Regions from separate parts of the Thioalkalivibrio sp. AKL9 genome, predicted to be linked through region 2. Evidence: predicted binding sites of a transcription regulator. Region 2 holds the regulator's gene; each other region holds the start of a gene.
What was found. The regulator sigma-54, encoded in region 2, starts transcription at its own class of promoters, with help from an activator protein. The targets are predictions, from matches to a motif close to TGGCANGNTNCNTGCTT.

Region 1 (4,180 bases), 100 kb from region 2:
CGCTCCCACAGGGTGTGTCGAACAAAAAAAGGGCGCCCGATAAAGGGGCGCCCAAAGGCCAACATCCAAGTCCTGGGAGACTGTCTTGTCGGCGTCGGAGGAGACGATGTATCAGGATCGAGCCGGGTTACGGCCCGACCCCGGTTTCAGGTTAACGAAGCTTTATTGCTTCCCGGTGAACTCCGGGTAGGCCTCGAGACCGCACTCGGCGATATCGGCGCCCATGGCTTCGTCCTCTTCGCTCAGGCGGATACCCATCACCGCCTTGAGGATCGCCCAGACGATCAGGCTGGCCACGAAGACGAACACGAAGATGGCGAGCAGGCCCACGATCTGGCCGAAGAAGGTCGCATCCGGGTTGGACAGCAGGACCGCCATCACACCCCAGATACCGGCGGTACCGTGCGCGGAGATCGCACCAACCGGGTCGTCGATCTTCAGCTTGTCGAGGGCGACGATCGAGAACACCACGATCACACCACCCACGGCACCGATGATCATCGCCAGGACCGGGCTGGGCATCAGCGGCTCGGCAGTGATGGACACCAGGCCTGCAACCGCACCGTTCAGGGCCATAGTCAGGTCGGCCTTGCCGAAGATCAGACGGGTGGTGATCAGCGCGGCCACCACACCCCCGGCCGCGGCCAGGTTGGTGTTGGCGAACACGGCGGCCACGGCATTGGCGGACTCGATGTCCGACACCTTCAGCTCGGACCCGCCATTAAAGCCGAACCAACCCAGCCACAGGATCAGCACACCCAGCGTGGCCAGCGGCATGTTGGAACCCGGAATGGCGTTGATCCTGCCATCCGCGCCGTACTTGCCCTTGCGCGCCCCGAGGAGCAACACACCGGCCAGCGCCGCAGCGGCACCCGTGAAGTGGACGATGCCGGAACCCGCGTAGTCCAGGTAGCCGATCTGGTCGAGGATACCGCCACCCCAGCTCCAAAAGCCCTGGATCGGGTAGATGAAGCCCGTCAGCACGACCGCAAAGGCCAGGAAGGCCCACAGCTTCATGCGCTCGGCCACGGCACCCGAAACGATGGACATCGCGGTGGCCACGAACACGACCTGGAAGAAGAAGTCGGCACGATCGGAGTAGTAGATGTCGCCACCGCTACCCAGCACGTCCGCGACTGCGTTGTCGCCGCTGATCAGGAAGCCCAGCCCCGGGATAATGGAGCTGAGACCATCGCTGTACATGATGTTGTAGCCGATCAGCATGTACATGATGCTGGCGATCGAATACAGGGCGATATTCTTGGTTGCAATTTCGGCCACACTCTTGGTGCGCACCATACCGGCCTCGAGCATGGTAAAGCCCGCGGCCATCCACATCACCAGTGCACCGGCCACCAGAAAGTAAAAGGTGTCCATCGCATAGGCGAGTTCGACAACTTGCTGTTCAATTTCCATGATTGAAATTCCTCATTCGCTGGAAGGCAAAGGTTTAAAGCGCTTCCGGTCCGGTTTCGCCCGTGCGAATACGCACGACCTGCTCCACCGGCGTAATAAAGATCTTGCCGTCGCCGATCTTGCCCGTGCTGGCGGACTTTGAAATGGCCTCGACGACCTGGTCGACCAGGTTTTCGTCAACGGCCACTTCAAGCTTCACCTTGGGCAGAAAATCGACTACATACTCGGCACCGCGATACAACTCGGTATGACCGCGCTGGCGACCAAAACCCTTCACTTCGGTCATGGTCATGCCCTGCACGCCGATCTCCGAGATCGCCTCGCGAACATCATCAAGCTTGAACGGCTTGATCACGGCGGTAATCATCTTCATGTCAGACTCCTGTGGGCGGGTCCGCTGATCCACGGACCCGCCTTTGCATTAAGAGGTAATAGCCGGCTTCAGAACGTCTTGGACCAGCCCACCCAAACCTTCAGGTTATCGCCAGACCCTGCGAGCTCGGAGCGATCGTCATCCTTGATGTCGGCATACTCTAGAGTGAACGAGACCTCACCAAAGTCGCCCACATCGCGGTACATAGTCGCTCCGTAATGCAGGTAATCCAGGTCTTCCTGGCCCGCAGATCCATCGGCATCAAACGTGTAATAACCGGCAGTCAGGTCGAGACCAAAGTCATTCGGGAGCGCGACGTCGTAACCCAAGTAGTAATAGATGTCTCCCGAATCGAACGCCTCTCCACTGGACTGGTCGCTGTGCACCGTCGCCGCAAGACCACCGTAGAATCCTGCGAACGAGAGTTCACCGTAGATCTCGCCGAAGTCGATATCATCGGGGCTATCAGGATAGGCGTAATAGATATACCCGACGTCATAGCCCATCCCATTACCAAGTTCGCCTGCGAAACCGGCGTACAGATCGAGCTCGTACTTTGCCTCTCCTTCTCCGAAATCAACCGTAGACGCCCAAGTACCAGCGTAGAAGCCGGACTCATGCTCGAAATCCACACCACCCTGGATGGCAGCAGCATCATCGGTCTGAGTGACACCACGGAAGTAGTAGTTGGAAACGGCGCCGATATTCATGGACAGCTCCGCGGCGGCGGTGGAGGTAAACGCGACGCCACCGGTGGAGCCTACGGTGAGGACAGCAGCGGCCAGCGCGGAACGGGTGAACTTCTTCATGTTGGTCTTCTCCCAGATTGGTCAATCGAGTGTCGCGTAGTCGACACCCGGTCCTTGCACGGGCTGTGCCAAGTACCAAAAGGGAGCAAAATCGGCTTTTCACAACACGTGTTGCGGCCGAACCACGAGGTTTTGCCTCTGGATGGTGCGCACTAAAAGTGCACACGCACCAAAAGCGTGCGATCAACGAAAAGTGTGAACACGGTCCGGTCCCCGCACGGGGCAGACGCGGAACAAAAGGCAGGAAAGCGGGCCGGAAGGACCCGTAGGAGAAGAGGGGCTAGTCGGACGTCGCGAGGGTGCCGCGCTCGATCTCGATGCCGACCTCGCGTACACCGGGAACGGCCCCGGGCTTGCCCAGTTTGATGCGCACCCAGGGGGTGCCGAACTGGGCCATCAGGGCCTCGGCGATCTCTTCGGCCAGGGATTCCAGCAGCGCGTGCGGCTCGCGCGTGACGATGGCCCGCACCGCGTTGGCCACCGCCTCGTAATCGACGGTATCGCCGATCTCGCCGGAATAGGCGGCGATGCGGGTGTCCGCCGCCAGTTCGATGTCGAATCGCAGGCGGCGCTGGATCCGCTGTTCCCAGTCGTAGACACCGACAACGGCATCGATTTCGAGGTCGCGCAGATAGATTCGATCCATGGGCTCGGCGGGCTCCTGTAGGTCGGCGCCTATCCTACTGCCCGGGCCGCACGAGGTACACCGAGCCGTTATCATGGAGCTTCCCTTGCACGGCTTCGAGACACGCATGAGCGAGCCCTTCCACGACCTCCCGTGGCCCGACAGCCTCGAGGGCGAACCGCGTCGCATCGGGGTAGAGATCGAGATGGCCGGTGTCTCGCTGGAGATTATGGCCGAAGCAGTAAAGGCCGAATTCGGAGGGCAGATCGAACCGGACAGTGCGTTCGTCGCCCGCGTGCGCGATACCGACGTCGGCGACTTCCAGCTGGAACTGGACGCCCGGGTGCTGAAGGACCGGGCCTACCGCGAGCATCTCGCGCGCCTCGGCATCTCGCTGGACGACTCCGACAAGGCGGCGCTGGATCACTGGCTGGCCGACGCCGCCGGCCGCCTGGTGCCGCATGAAATCGTGGCCCCGCCGATCCCGGTGGCCGACCTGCCCCGCCTGGACCGGGTACGCGCGGCCCTGCAAGAGGCCGGCGCCCAGGGCACCGAACGCTCGTTTCTCTACGCCTTCGGGTTGCAGATCAATATCGAGATCCACCGTACCGATGCCGAGTGGCTGCTGGCGATCCTGCGCAGCTTCCTGCTGATGGCCGAGGCCCTCACCGCGGCCGGCGCAATCGACCTGGCACGGCGACTGTCGCCCTACATTCGCGCGTTTCCCGGGCCCTTTGTACGCCACATGCTGGACCCGGACTTCCAACCCGATCAGGCCGGCCTGATCGATGCCTACCTGGCGCACAGCCCGACGCGCAACCGACCACTGGACCTGTTGCCCTTGTTTGCCCACCTGGACCCGGAACGGGTCAACGCCGCACCGGTGGAACACGACTTGATCAAACCGCGCCCGGCCTTCCATTACCGCCTGCCGAACTGCGAGATCGACGACCCGGA
Region 2 (4,180 bases):
TGGGCCCTGGCCGTGCTCGCATTCGCGTCCGCGCCCCTGGCGCAGGCCGAGGTAAGCCCGCCCGAGGGCGAGGTCACGCTGCAGATTGACGGCTTCACCCTGCATGCCACCGGCGACGACGGCGAACTGAGCCATCGTCTGCGCGGCACCCGCCTGCGCGAGTTCGGCCGTGACGGCCCCCAGTGGGTGGACGACCCGGACCTCGACCTGTTCGCCGAGGGCGGTATCGAATGGCGCTGGACCGCCCCGGCCGCCCTGCATCAACCAGCCGCCGCGACCCTGGACCTGGTGGGCCCCACCCACGGCGTACAGCCGCCCCGCGGCGAACGCGTGGAGACCCTCATCGATTCGCGGGATGTTCGCGTCGCCACCGACACCATGGTCGCCACTTCGGATGCCCTTTCTACCCTGAACCAGCCGGGCCTGTTCCAGCGCGGCACCGGTCTGCGCGTGGACTCGCGAGGGGATACCATAGAGTTGTTCCATGACGTGTACTCGCTCTACAGCGAGACGAGCGAGGAGGATCCCGCGCATGACCCCGAATCCCCATAGCCTTCGCCACCGTCCGGGCCAACCGGGTGCCCGCGTGGCGGCGCTCCTGCTGCTCGTGCTGCTGGCCACGCCCGCGTTCGCCCAGCAGGGCTCGGGCCCGGCGCTGCCGGTGGAGATCACTGCCGACCGCGCGGAGATGGACGAACGCCAGGGGCTGGGGACCTACACCGGCGACGTGATCGTGATCCGCGGCGACATGACCCTGGAGGCCGACAAGGTCTACGTGCGCACCCGCGATCGCCGCCCCTACGAAATGGAGGCCCACGGCGAGCCGGCACGCCTGGAATCACCCGATCCGGAAACCGGAGAGATGCGCATTGCCACCGCCCTGCGCATCGACTACCTGCTGAACGAAGACCGCATGATCCTCACCGACCAGGCCCATGTGATCACCACCAGCGAGGAGGCGCGCGGCAAGCGCATCACCTACGACCTGACGACCGACGTGATCGAGGCCGAACGCGGCGAAGGCGACAGCGAGCGCGTGCGCATCACCATCCAGCCGCGCGACGACGAATGAACGCCACCGCCCCCAGCCCATCCGCCACACCGGCACAAACCAACGACCGCCTGATCGGACGCGAGCTGACCAAGCGCTACGGCCAGCGCACTGTGCTGGACCAGGTGGACGTCGACCTCGCGCCCGGCGAGGTGGTCGGCCTGCTGGGCCCGAACGGGGCCGGCAAGACCACCTGCTTCTACAGCCTGGTCGGGCTGATCCGCCCCAATACCGGACGCATCACCCTGGGCGAACGCGATATCACCCGCGCCCCCATCCATGTGCGCGCGCGCGCCGGCCTCGGCTACCTGCCGCAGGAGGCCTCGATCTTTCGCCGCCTGAGCGTGTGGGACAACCTCCAGGCCGTGCTCGAGCTGCGCCCCGGACTCGATCGCCACGAGCGCCGGCGCATTGGCGATGCGCTGATCGAGGAGTTCCAGCTCGAGACCGTGCGCCACAGCCCGGGCATCGCGCTGTCCGGTGGGGAACGGCGCCGGGCCGAGATCGCCCGCGCCCTCGCCGGGGATCCGCGCTTCATCTGTCTGGACGAGCCCTTCGCCGGGGTGGACCCGATCTCGGTGGGCGACATCCAGGACGTGATTCGGCATCTCGCCCAGCGCGGCATCGGCGTACTGATCTCCGATCACAACGTGCGCGAGACCCTCGGCATCTGCCACAGGGCCTATATTCTGAGCGAGGGACGCCTGCTCGCCGCCGGTACACCGGACGAGCTGCTGGCCGATCCCCAGGTGCGCCGGGTCTATCTCGGCGAGAACTTCCGCCTGTGAAAGCGCCCCATATGCGGCCCGGTCGGTGCACAAACCACAAGGCAGGCTTTAAGATTCCATCAATGCCCACCCTCGCCCCGCATACCCGATGCTGAAACCCGGCCTGAATCTGCAGCTGGGTCAGACGCTGACCATGACCCCGCAACTGCAGCAGGCGATCCGCCTGTTGCAGCTGTCCACGCTCGAGCTCCAGGTGGAGATCCAGCAGGCGCTGGAGAGCAACCCCATGCTCGAACAGGTCGAGGACGAAGATGCCGAGGCCGACACCGAGCGCCTGAACCAGGACGGCGAGCTGGTGGAAGGCGATCGCATGGAGGCCACCACTACCAGCGACGACGTGATCCCCGAGGAACTGACGACCGACAGCCGCTGGGACGACATCTACGAGCCGGCCCCGACGCCCAACAAGGGCGTGGATGACCGCGACCCGCTGGAAAACACCAGCGACGACGACGGTGAGGGCCTGCAGGATCACCTGCTGTGGCAGCTGCACCTGAGCCATCTGACACCCCGCGACCAGCGCATCGGGGCGGCCCTGATCGACGCCATCAGCCCCGACGGCTATCTCGAGGGTGACCTGGAAACCCTGGCCGAGACCATCAGCCGAGGCGAGGATGAAACCGTCGGCGTCGACGAGGTCGAGGCAGTGCTCCACTGGATTCAGCAGTGCGACCCGCTGGGGGTCGGCGCGCGGAACCTGCGGGAGTGCCTGGAGATCCAGCTACGCGAACTGGCCCCGGACGCCCCGGCCCGCGAGGCCGCACGGGCGATCCTGGAACACGGCATGGACAGCCTGGGCAAGCGCGACTACAAGGCCCTGCAGCGCCAGTCCGGCGTACGCGACCCGGACGAACTGGCCCGCGCACTGGATCTGATCCGCACCCTGAACCCGCGCCCCGGCGCACAGATCAGCTCCGCCACCTCGGAATACGTGGTCCCGGATGTCTACGTGCGCCATAGCGCCGAGGGCTGGCGCGTGGAGCTGAATCCGGAGATCGCACCGCGCATCCGCATCAACGACCTCTACGCCGGCATGGTGCGCCAGGTCTCGGATGCCCGCGACAGCGCCTTTATGCGCGATCAGCTGCAGGAGGCACGCTGGTTCCTGAAGAGCCTGCACAGCCGCAACGACACCCTGCTGCGGGTCGCCGAGGCGATCGTCCACCGCCAGCAGGGCTTTCTCGAGCATGGCGACGTCGCGATGCAGCCATTGATCCTGCGCGACATTGCCGAGACCCTGGAGATGCACGAATCGACCATCTCGCGGGTTACCACGCAGAAATACATGCACACCCCGCGCGGGGTCTTCGAGTTCAAGTATTTCTTCTCCAGCCATGTCGGCACGAACGATGGCGGCGAGTGTTCCGCCACCGCCATCCGTGCCATGATTCGCGAATTGATTGGCGACGAACCCCCGAACAAGCCGCTCAGCGATGCCCGGCTCGCCCAGGTCCTGTCGGACCGGGGCATCAACGTAGCGCGCCGCACCGTGGCCAAGTACCGCGAGGCGATGCACATCCCTTCATCCAGCGAACGCCGGCAGATGGCCTCGATGCCCACCGGCAGCAAGTAACCAAGGAGTCCTGACCATGCAGATCAACCTGACCGGCCACCACGTGGACATCACCGACGCCCTGCGCGACTACGTCAACGAGAAGTTCGCGAAGCTGGAGCGCCACTTCGACAAGGTCATCGACGTCCACGTCGTGCTGACCCACGAGAAGACCCGGAATCAGCACAACCAGGCCGAAGCGAATCTCCAGGTCAGCGGCAATCACATCCACGCCGAGGCCTCTCACGAGGACATGTATGCCGCGATCGACGCGCTGATCGACAAAGTCGACCGTCAGCTGATCAAGCACAAGGAAAAGGTCAAGGACCACCACCGCGCCGAAGGTGCCCAGCGCAACCGCGAGCAGGCCTCCTGATCCATGACGATTGCCGAGTTGATCACCCCCGAGCGCATTGGCCTGCAACCCGAGTGCTCCAGCCAGAAACGGGCCCTGGAGGCCCTGGCGGACCTCCTCGCCGGCGGAGGTGACGGCACGGGACCGGGGAGCAACGCGATCTTCGAGGCCCTGTCCGCACGCGAAAAACTCGGATCCACCGGTCTCGGCCATGGGGTTGCGATTCCCCATGGCCGCCTGGCCGATCTCGAGGCGCCGCGCGTGGCCGTGCTGCGCCTGGAAAAGGGCGTCGACTTCGACGCCATGGATCACGAGCCGGTCGATATCCTGATCGCACTGCTGGTCCCGGAGGCCGCCACCGGCGACCACCTCGACCTGCTGGCCCAGCTCGCCCGCGGCCTGTCGCAGCCAGACACCATCGGAGCGCTGCGCCG
Region 3 (4,180 bases), on a different contig from region 2:
GTTCTCGATTTCGAGGAATCCCTTGCTCATGATAGGTCTCCTGGTTGGGCTGCGCCGACTTAGTCGGCGTAGCGCACGAATTTGGTGGCCTGGGCGAGGGAGGCATCCAGCAGGAAGCCGACGATGCCGATCATGATGATCGCGAAGATCACGCTGGCGAGATCGAGGTTGTTCCACTCGTTCCAGATGTAGTAGCCGATGCCGGTGCCGCCCACGAGCATCTCGGCGGCGACGATGACCAGCCAGGCGATGCCGATGGAGATGCGCATGCCGGTGAGGATGGTCGGGGCCGCGGCGGGCAGGATGACCGTGAACGCGGTGCGCAGGTTCGACAGCTGGTGGGTCTTGGCTACGTTCAGCCAGTCATTGCGCACCGAGGCGACGCCGTAGGCGGTGTTCACCAACATCGGCCAGATCGAGCAGATGAAGATCACGAAGATCGCCGACATGTTCGAGTCGCGGATCACGAACAGGGCGAGCGGCATCCAGGCCAGTGGCGAGATCGGCTTGAGGATCTGGATGTACGGATCGAACGCCTTGTTCAGCAGCGGCGACATGCCGATCACGAAGCCGAGCGGGATGGCGATCAGCGCGGCCAGGGCAAAGCCCAGCAGGACCCGGTAGATCGAGTAGGCCAGCTGGATCCCGATGCCCTTGTCGTTCGGGCCCGCGTCGTAGAACGGGTTGCTCAGTTCGCTGAAGGCGTGGCTGAACACCTGGGTGGGGGCCGGGATGCCGCTGCTGGAACTGCGATCGGTCCCGCCCCCCATCAGCTGTTCGTATTCGCTCAGCTCGCCCTGCTGCGGCGCGAGGACCTCCGGGGCGGTGGCCAGCTGCCACACGCCCAGGAAGACCACGAGCATCACCAGCGAGAGAACGGTCGCCCGGAAGTTGAGATTGCTCAACATGGCTTAGCTCCTGCGGATTGCGAAGCTGTCGAGATAACCTTCCGGGTCGGTGTAGTCGAACACCTTGCCCATGATCTCGAAGTTCTTGTAGGTGTCGCTCGGCGCTTCGTAGCCCAGCTCGGTCATGACCTCGGCGCACTCGCTGGCGAGGAAGACGTCTTCCGCGAGGCGGTTGTAGTCGAAGTCTCGATCCACATAGCCCCAGCGCTTCATCTGGGTGAGGATCCAGGTGGCCATCGAGTGCCAGGGGAAGGGGTCGAAGTCGATCCGGTGCGGGTCGTTCTTGACCTCGCCCAGGCCGTCGGCATAGCGCCCGGTCAGCACCTGCTCGACCACCGATTGCGGCTGGTTGAGATAGGCACGCGGGGAGATGGCCTCGGCGATCTCGGCGCGGTTGTTGATATCCGAGCTGTACTGGGTGGCCTCGATCAACGCGCGGAACAGGGCGCCGAAGGTGTTCGGGTGCTCGTCGGCGAAGGCGGCCGAGCAGGCGAAGGCGCAGCACGGGTGGCCGTCCCAGATCTCCTTGGTCAGCATGTGAATGAAACCGATGCCGTCCCAGACCGCGCGCTGGTTGAAGGGGTCGGGAGCCAGGTAGCCGTCGACGTTCTCGGCACGCAGGTTGGCGACCATCTCCGGCGGCGGCACGACGCGGATGCTGATGTCGCGATCGGGATCCAGCCCGTGCTCCGCGACGTAGTAACGCAGCAGGAAGTTGTGCATGGAGTACTCGAAGGGCACGGCGAAGGTGAAGCCCTTCCAGTCCTTGGGATCGCGCTTGTCCTTGTGCTTGTTGTGCAGGGTGATGGCCTGGCCGTTGATGTTCTCCACCGCCGGCATGATGTAGTGCTCGCGCGAGGAGCCGGAGCCCAGGGTCATCGACAGCGGCATCGGCGAGAGCATGTGCGAGGCGTCGTACTCACCGGACAGCGACATGTCGCGGGCCACCGCCCAGCCGGCGGTCTTGATCACGTCGACATCCAGGCCGTGGCGCTCGTAGAAGCCCATGGGGTGGGCCATGATGATCGGCGTGGCGCAGGTGATCGGGACGAAGCCGACGCGCAGCTTGGTCTTTTCCAGCGGCCCGCCGTCCTTGATTGCGGCCTTGACCTTGTCCAGCGGCAGGATGGAGCCCAGGGCCGCGGCCACCGTGCCGCCCCCGATCATCTGCAGGAAGCGGCGGCGGTTGATCTCGTTGTGGCCGAACATGCCGCGGACGATGGCGCTCTCCACCGCGCGATCGACCATGGCCTCGTCGCTCAGGTCCTCGCCGGTGGCGTGGGCATCGGCCTGTACGGGCTCATGGGTGGCGTGTCGTTCCAGTTTCTCTTCCAGGTCCGGGGACGCGGTGTCGAAGCAGCTGCAGCTGCCGGGACCGGTGTGCCCGTGGCGGCAGCTGGAGCCGTGGCGCAGGTCGGCGTTGGCGTCAAAGGGATCGTGAAGACTCTTGGTCGGCATGGTCGGCTCTCCTCGTGGGTCGAATCGATGCGGGCATCGTTGCCGCGCATGTCGAGGGTCATTGCAGGTGCCATGCCAAGCGTGGGGAATGGGCCGCCAGGGCGGCGCGCGAGTGCCGGGAGATCGGACCATTGGTCGGCATTGTCGACGAAGCGGACAAAAGGTCCGCTGGTGTCTGAGCGGTGGGCCTAAGTGGTTTCTATGCCGAGCTTTTTCAGGCGATAGCGCAATTGCCGCGGGGTCAGGCCCAGGTCCATCGCGGCGCGGGTCTTGTTGCCCCCGGTCTGCTCGATCGCGCGCTTCAGGCGCTCCGCCTCGGTAGCGTGCACGCGCTGATATGGGCGCACCGCGCTGGTGCAGGACGCGCCGGAAGAGGGCAGGGTTCGGGGCTCGTTGTGCCGCGATGGTGCCGGTGCATGCTCGTCGCGGAGGCCGTGCCGCTCGCCCTCGAACGGGCTGATGCGGGATTCCTCGTGCAGGATCTCGTCGATCAGCGGCGTGCCGATGCGGCCATCCGTGGATAGCAGCACGGCGCGCTCCAGCACGTTCTCCAGCTGGCGGATGTTGCCGGGCCAGTCGAAGGCCTCCAGGCGTTCCAGCACGCCTTCGTCGACGACCACGTTCCAGCCGTGCAGGTGGGTGTAGCGGTCGAGGAAGTGGCGGGTGAGCAGGCGGATGTCGCTGGCACGGTCGCGCAGGGCCGGCATGTGCAGCGGGATCACGTTCAGGCGGTAGAACAGGTCGAGCCGGAAGTTCCCGGCGTTCACCGCGGCCTGCAGGTTCTGGTGGGTCGCGGCGATGATGCGCACGTCCACCGGGAGATCGCGGTTGCCGCCAATGGGCTGGACCACCCGTTCCTGCAGCACACGCAGGATTTTGGACTGGAGAGCCTCCGGCATGTCGCCGATCTCGTCCAGGAACAGCGTGCCGCCGTCCGCCAGGGCGATCTTGCCGGTCTTGGCGCTGGAGGCACCGGTGAAGGCCCCTTTCTCGTGGCCAAACAGTTCGGATTCCAGCAGGTCCGCCGGGATCGCGGCGCAGTTGATGGAGATGAACGGCTTGGCGTTTCGCTGGCTGATCCGGTGGATCATGCGCGCGATCTTCTCCTTGCCGGTGCCGGAGGCCCCGGTCACCAGCACCGTGGCCTGAGTGTCCGCGATGCGGTGGACCTGCTTGAGGACGTGCCGCAGGGCCGGACTCTCGCCGAGGATGCCGTATTGCCCGCCCTGGGTATCCAGGGCGCTCTTGAGGTAGCGGTTCTCCGAGACCAGCTCGGCGGTGCGCTCGGCGATCAGCTGGTGGATGCGCAGCACCTGGCCGATCATGCTCGCGATCACCCGCAGCAGGTTCAGGTCGTCCTGGAACTGGCGCGAGCGGCGTCGCAGCCGGTGCACGCCCAGCACGCCGATGGCGTGTTCGTCCTGGACGATGGGCACGGCGATGTAGGCGACGGTCTCCTGCGGCAGGGTGGAACGGTCAATGGCGCGCGCGAGGTATTCGGGCTCGTTGTCGATGTCCTGGATCAGGGCGATCTGGCCAGTCTTCATGACGCGCCCGGTGACACCCTCGCCGAGGCTGTAGCTGCCGCGGTCGCGCTCGGCATCGGTCAGGCCGTAGGCGTGGCGGATGCGCAGTTGGCCGCTGTTCGGATCCGGCAACAGGACGCGGCCGCGGTTGAGTCCCAGTAGCTGGGACATCATCCCGAGGATGCGGTAGATCGCGGCATCCGGGTCGCCGGAGCGGCCCATCAGCTTGGCAACCTCCAGCAGCAGGGTGATCTCCTGCTCCCGGGTGGCCAGGTCCGGTGGGGTCGA
Region 4 (4,180 bases), on a different contig from region 2:
GCGCTTCTGGCCCGCCGACCGCTACGCGCCGGGCACCAGCCCCGAGTCCTTCGACAAGCAATACGTACGCGACTACCTGGAGACCCTGGACTGGGACAAGCAGCCGCCCGGCCCCGAGCTGCCCGCGGAAGTGGTGGAACAGACCGCGGCGCGCTATCGCGAGGCCCTGGAGCGCCTGACCCGCGACGCATGAGCCCGGCACAGACAGGAGCGCCCCCGCAGGGCCTGTTCGTCACCGGCACCGACACCGGCGTCGGCAAGACCTTCGTCAGCTGCGCGCTGCTGGAACTCTGGCGGGATCGTGGGCTGCGGCCGCAACCGCGCAAACCGGTGGAATCCGGCTGCCCGCCGAGCCCGGATGGGCTGCGGCCCGAGGACGGGATGAACCTGACCCACGCGGCGGGCCTTCCGGACGCCGCCATCGAGCGGGTCACGCCCTGGCGCTTCCCCGATGCCATCGCCCCGGACCAGGCCGCCGCGAACCAGGGCGTGCGCCTGACGATCGCGGAGCTGGCCGCGGCCTGCGCAGCCGACGGCACGGGCCCGCGGCTGGTGGAGGGTGCGGGGGGCTTCTACTCGCCGCTCTGCGCGGATGGCCTGAACGCGGACCTCGCCGAGGCCCTCGGGCTGCCGGTCCTGCTGGTGGCCGAGGACCGGCTGGGCACACTGAACACCTGCCTGCTGACCCTGGAGGCCCTGGAACGACGCGGCCTGCAACTGGCCGGGATCGTGCTGAACCGGCGCCGGGTGGATGCCGACCCGCGCCTCGACAATGCCGCCGCGCTGCGTTCACGCACGAGCGCCCCGATCATCGAGTCAGCGGAAGGCATCACCCGCGCGGCGCTGGTTCAGAAGCTCTCCACCTCGAAGTTGTCCGGGCGCACGCCGCCGGAGGACTCGCGCTCCTGACCGCGGGACTCGGAGGCCGCAGGGGCTTCCTCTTCGTCAACCCGGAACCCGGCCAGGGTCTCGCGCAGGGCACGGGTCCCCTCGCGGTCGACGCGCCGGGTCTCGATGATATGCACCGGGCGCTGGGACTCGCCGTAGTACGCCTCATTGAAGTCGTCGCGCACCGTCATGCGCGAGCCGGACAAACTCATGCCCAGGTAGGCACCCCGCGCCCGCGAGTAGGACAGGAAGTCGGCCGTCGGGGTGGCACTCCGGCCCGCACCCACCGGACCGGCAGCCACCGAGGCATCGCCCCCCAGGCGGATGGCGGATCCGAACATCGAGTCCACCGCATCCTGGGTGCGCGCGACCATCACCACCTCGGCGGCATCACCACCGAACTGCATGCCGAAACTGACCGAACCGAGGGAGTAGAACGCCACCGGCGAATAATCGCCGCGCTCGTCGTCCCAGGCCAGGAACACGCCGATGCCGCCGGAGCCTCCGATCAGGAAGGCCCCGCGAGCCACGCGCGGGAAGATCACCACGCCGCGGGCGTCGCGCAGGTCCTCCTTAAGGGACTCGTATTCGGGGTGGGTGGCCATGTTCTCCACCGTCGCCTGGGCGCGATCGATGATGTCCTGCGGATCGATCTCGCGGCTGAACGGGTTCGCGTGAGCGCTCCCCACCATGGCGGCAAACACCAGCGTCGTCAGGCAGAAAAGGATCAGTCGTTGCATCGTGGAAACCTCCAGAAAGGCCAAGGGAGACGCAGCCGCGCGAATGCGTCGGCGTCTCCCTAACGAATACATTCATCATGGCACAAAAAAAGGGGGCCGAAGCCCCCTTTTTCGTGCTGCAATCCGCAGGATCAGTTGACCTTGGGATCCAGCTCGCCGGACAGGTAGCGCTTGACCATGTCGTCCAGGGAGATCGGCTTGATCTTGGACGCCATGCCGGCGCAACCGAAGGCCTCGTAACGGGCCTGGCAGAGGTCCTTCATCGCGGCAGTCGAGGCCTTCAGGAACTTGCGCGGATCGAATTCCTTCGGGTTCTCGGCCAGGAACTTGCGCACCGCACCGGTGGAGGCCATGCGCAGGTCGGTGTCGATGTTGACCTTGCGCACGCCGTGCTTGATGCCTTCCTGGATCTCTTCGACCGGCACGCCGTAGGTCTCGCCCATGTCGCCGCCGTACTTGTTGATGATCTGCAGCCACTCCTGCGGAACGGAGGAGGAGCCGTGCATGACCAGATGGGTATCCGGGATGCGGGCGTGGATCTCCTTCACGCGCTGGATGGCCAGGATGTCACCGGTCGGCGGACGGGTGAACTTGTAGGCGCCGTGGGAGGTACCGATGGCGATCGCCAGGGCGTCGCACTTGGTGTTCTTCACGAAGTCGGCGGCCTCGTCCGGGTCGGTCAGCAGCTGGTCGTGGGACAGCTGGCCCTCGGCGCCGGAACCGTCTTCCTCGCCGGCCATGCCGGTTTCCAGGGAGCCCAGGCAACCCAGCTCGCCTTCCACGGACACGCCACAGGCGTGAGCGATCTCGGAGACCTTGGCGGTCACGTCACGGTTGTAGTCGTACGAGGCCGGGGTCTTCATGTCAGGCATCAGGGAGCCGTCCATCATCACCGAGCTGAAGCCGGACTGGATGGAGCGCAGGCAGACTGCCGGCTCGGAGCCGTGATCCTGGTGCAGCACAACCGGGATGTCCGGGTACTGCTCGATGGCGGCGATGATGTTGTGGCGCAGGAAGGGCTCGCCGGCGTACTTGCGGGCACCGGCGGAGGCCTGAATGATCACCGGGGAGTCGACCGCAGCGGCCGCTTCCATGATCGAATGGACCTGTTCCATGTTGTTGGCGTTGTACGCCGGCATGCCATAGCCATGTTCGGCGGCATGGTCCAGAAGCTGGCGAAGTGAGATTAGAGCCATGGATTCCTCCTTACGGGATTCGGACTGAGGTAGTGAAAAAGTCGATTGATCTGGTTGGCGACTGCGGGCGGTGCGCGGTTCAGGCCAGTTCGCCGACGCGCACGATCTTCATGGCGTTGGTGCCGCCATGCTCGCCCTGCAGGTCGCCCTTGGTAATGATGACCAACTCGCCATCCTGCACGACGCCCTCGGCCTTGAGCAAGTTCACCGCCTCACGGTTCACGCTTTCGTGGCTCTCGGGGATCGGCTTCAGGGTCACCGGATAGACGCCGCGATAAAGCGTCATGCGGCGGCTGGTGGATTCGTGCTGGGTGAGCGCGTAGATCGGGATGCCCGAGCTGATGCGCGACATCCACAGCGCCGTGGAACCGGACTCGGTCAGCGCGGCGATCGCGGAGACATCGAGATGGTTGGCGGTATACATGGTGGCCATCGCGATGGCCTCGTCGACCCGGCCGAAGGTCGAATCCATGCGATGGTCCGACTGGCGTGCGGCGCGCTGGCGCTCGGCGGCCTCGCAGATCCGGTCCATGCTGGTGACCACGCGCGCAGGATAACGCCCGGTCGCGGTCTCGCCGGAGAGCATCACCGCATCCGTGCCGTCCAGCACCGCGTTGGCCACGTCGAACACCTCGGCGCGGGTCGGGATGGGGTTCTGGATCATGGTCTCCATCATCTGGGTCGCGGTGATGACCAGACGATTGAGGCTGCGCGCGCGCGTGATCAGGGTCTTCTGCACCCCCGGGAGCTCGGCGTCACCGATCTCCACACCCAGATCGCCGCGGGCGATCATGATGACCTCCGAGGCGGCGATGATCTCGTCGATCACCTCCAGGGCCTCGGAGCGCTCGATCTTGGCGCAGATCCCGGCCTCCCAGCCGGCATCCTTCAACAGGCCCCGCGCCAGGTGCAGGTCCTGGGCGGAACGCGGGAACGAGACGGCCAGGTAGTCCACCTGCAGCTCGGCCGCCAGGCGGATATCGTCGCGGTCCTTGTCCGTAATCGCGGGCGCAGACAGGCCGCCACCCTGACGATTGATGCCCTTGTTGTTGGACAGCTCGCCGCCGACCTCGACGGTGGTCTCGATCCGGCTGCCATTGACCGCCGTGACCTTGAGCACGATACGGCCGTCATCCAGCAGCAGGATGTCGTCCGTGCGCACGTCGTCCGGGAGGTCCTTGTAGGTCAGGCCGACCTGGGTGGCATCGCCCGCGTCGCGATCCAGCTCGGCATCCAGCGCGAAGGGTGCGCCCTCTTCCAGCTGCACCTTGCCCTGCTGGAAGCGGTCGATGCGGATCTTGGGGCCCTGCAGGTCGCCCAGGACACCGACGCAACGGCCGGCGCGCTCGGAGGCGG

Region 1: the regulator sigma-54 is predicted to act here: its motif matches at 2,653-2,669, upstream of D573_RS0104680 (TorF family putative porin).
Region 3: the regulator sigma-54 is predicted to act here: its motif matches at 2,428-2,444, upstream of D573_RS0110435 (CmpA/NrtA family ABC transporter substrate-binding protein).
Region 4: the regulator sigma-54 is predicted to act here: its motif matches at 1,695-1,711, upstream of D573_RS0101240 (lipid-binding SYLF domain-containing protein).

What each region holds. Positions count from the first base shown of each region.
Region 1 is NZ_KB905105.1:147,965-152,144, forward strand. It holds gene D573_RS0104670 (ammonium transporter) at 163-1,416, opposite strand; gene D573_RS0104675 (P-II family nitrogen regulator) at 1,451-1,789, opposite strand; gene D573_RS0104680 (TorF family putative porin) at 1,858-2,598, opposite strand; gene folB (dihydroneopterin aldolase) at 2,879-3,244, opposite strand; gene D573_RS0104690 (amidoligase family protein) at 3,318-4,180, shown strand, end outside.
Region 2 is NZ_KB905105.1:46,694-50,873, forward strand. It holds gene lptC (LPS export ABC transporter periplasmic protein LptC) at 1-552, shown strand, start outside; gene lptA (lipopolysaccharide transport periplasmic protein LptA) at 533-1,072, shown strand; gene lptB (LPS export ABC transporter ATP-binding protein) at 1,069-1,839, shown strand; gene D573_RS0104150 (RNA polymerase factor sigma-54) at 1,928-3,412, shown strand; gene hpf (ribosome hibernation-promoting factor, HPF/YfiA family) at 3,429-3,767, shown strand; gene D573_RS0104160 (PTS sugar transporter subunit IIA) at 3,771-4,180, shown strand, end outside.
Region 3 is NZ_KB905112.1:75,895-80,074, reverse strand. It holds gene D573_RS0110445 (ABC transporter ATP-binding protein) at 1-30, opposite strand, end outside; gene ntrB (nitrate ABC transporter permease) at 60-908, opposite strand; gene D573_RS0110435 (CmpA/NrtA family ABC transporter substrate-binding protein) at 912-2,366, opposite strand; gene D573_RS0110430 (sigma-54-dependent Fis family transcriptional regulator) at 2,555-4,180, opposite strand, start outside.
Region 4 is NZ_KB905103.1:235,437-239,616, forward strand. It holds gene D573_RS0101230 (phosphoribosylaminoimidazolesuccinocarboxamide synthase) at 1-193, shown strand, start outside; gene bioD (dethiobiotin synthase) at 190-909, shown strand; gene D573_RS0101240 (lipid-binding SYLF domain-containing protein) at 849-1,628, opposite strand; gene fba (class II fructose-bisphosphate aldolase) at 1,760-2,824, opposite strand; gene pyk (pyruvate kinase) at 2,904-4,180, opposite strand, start outside.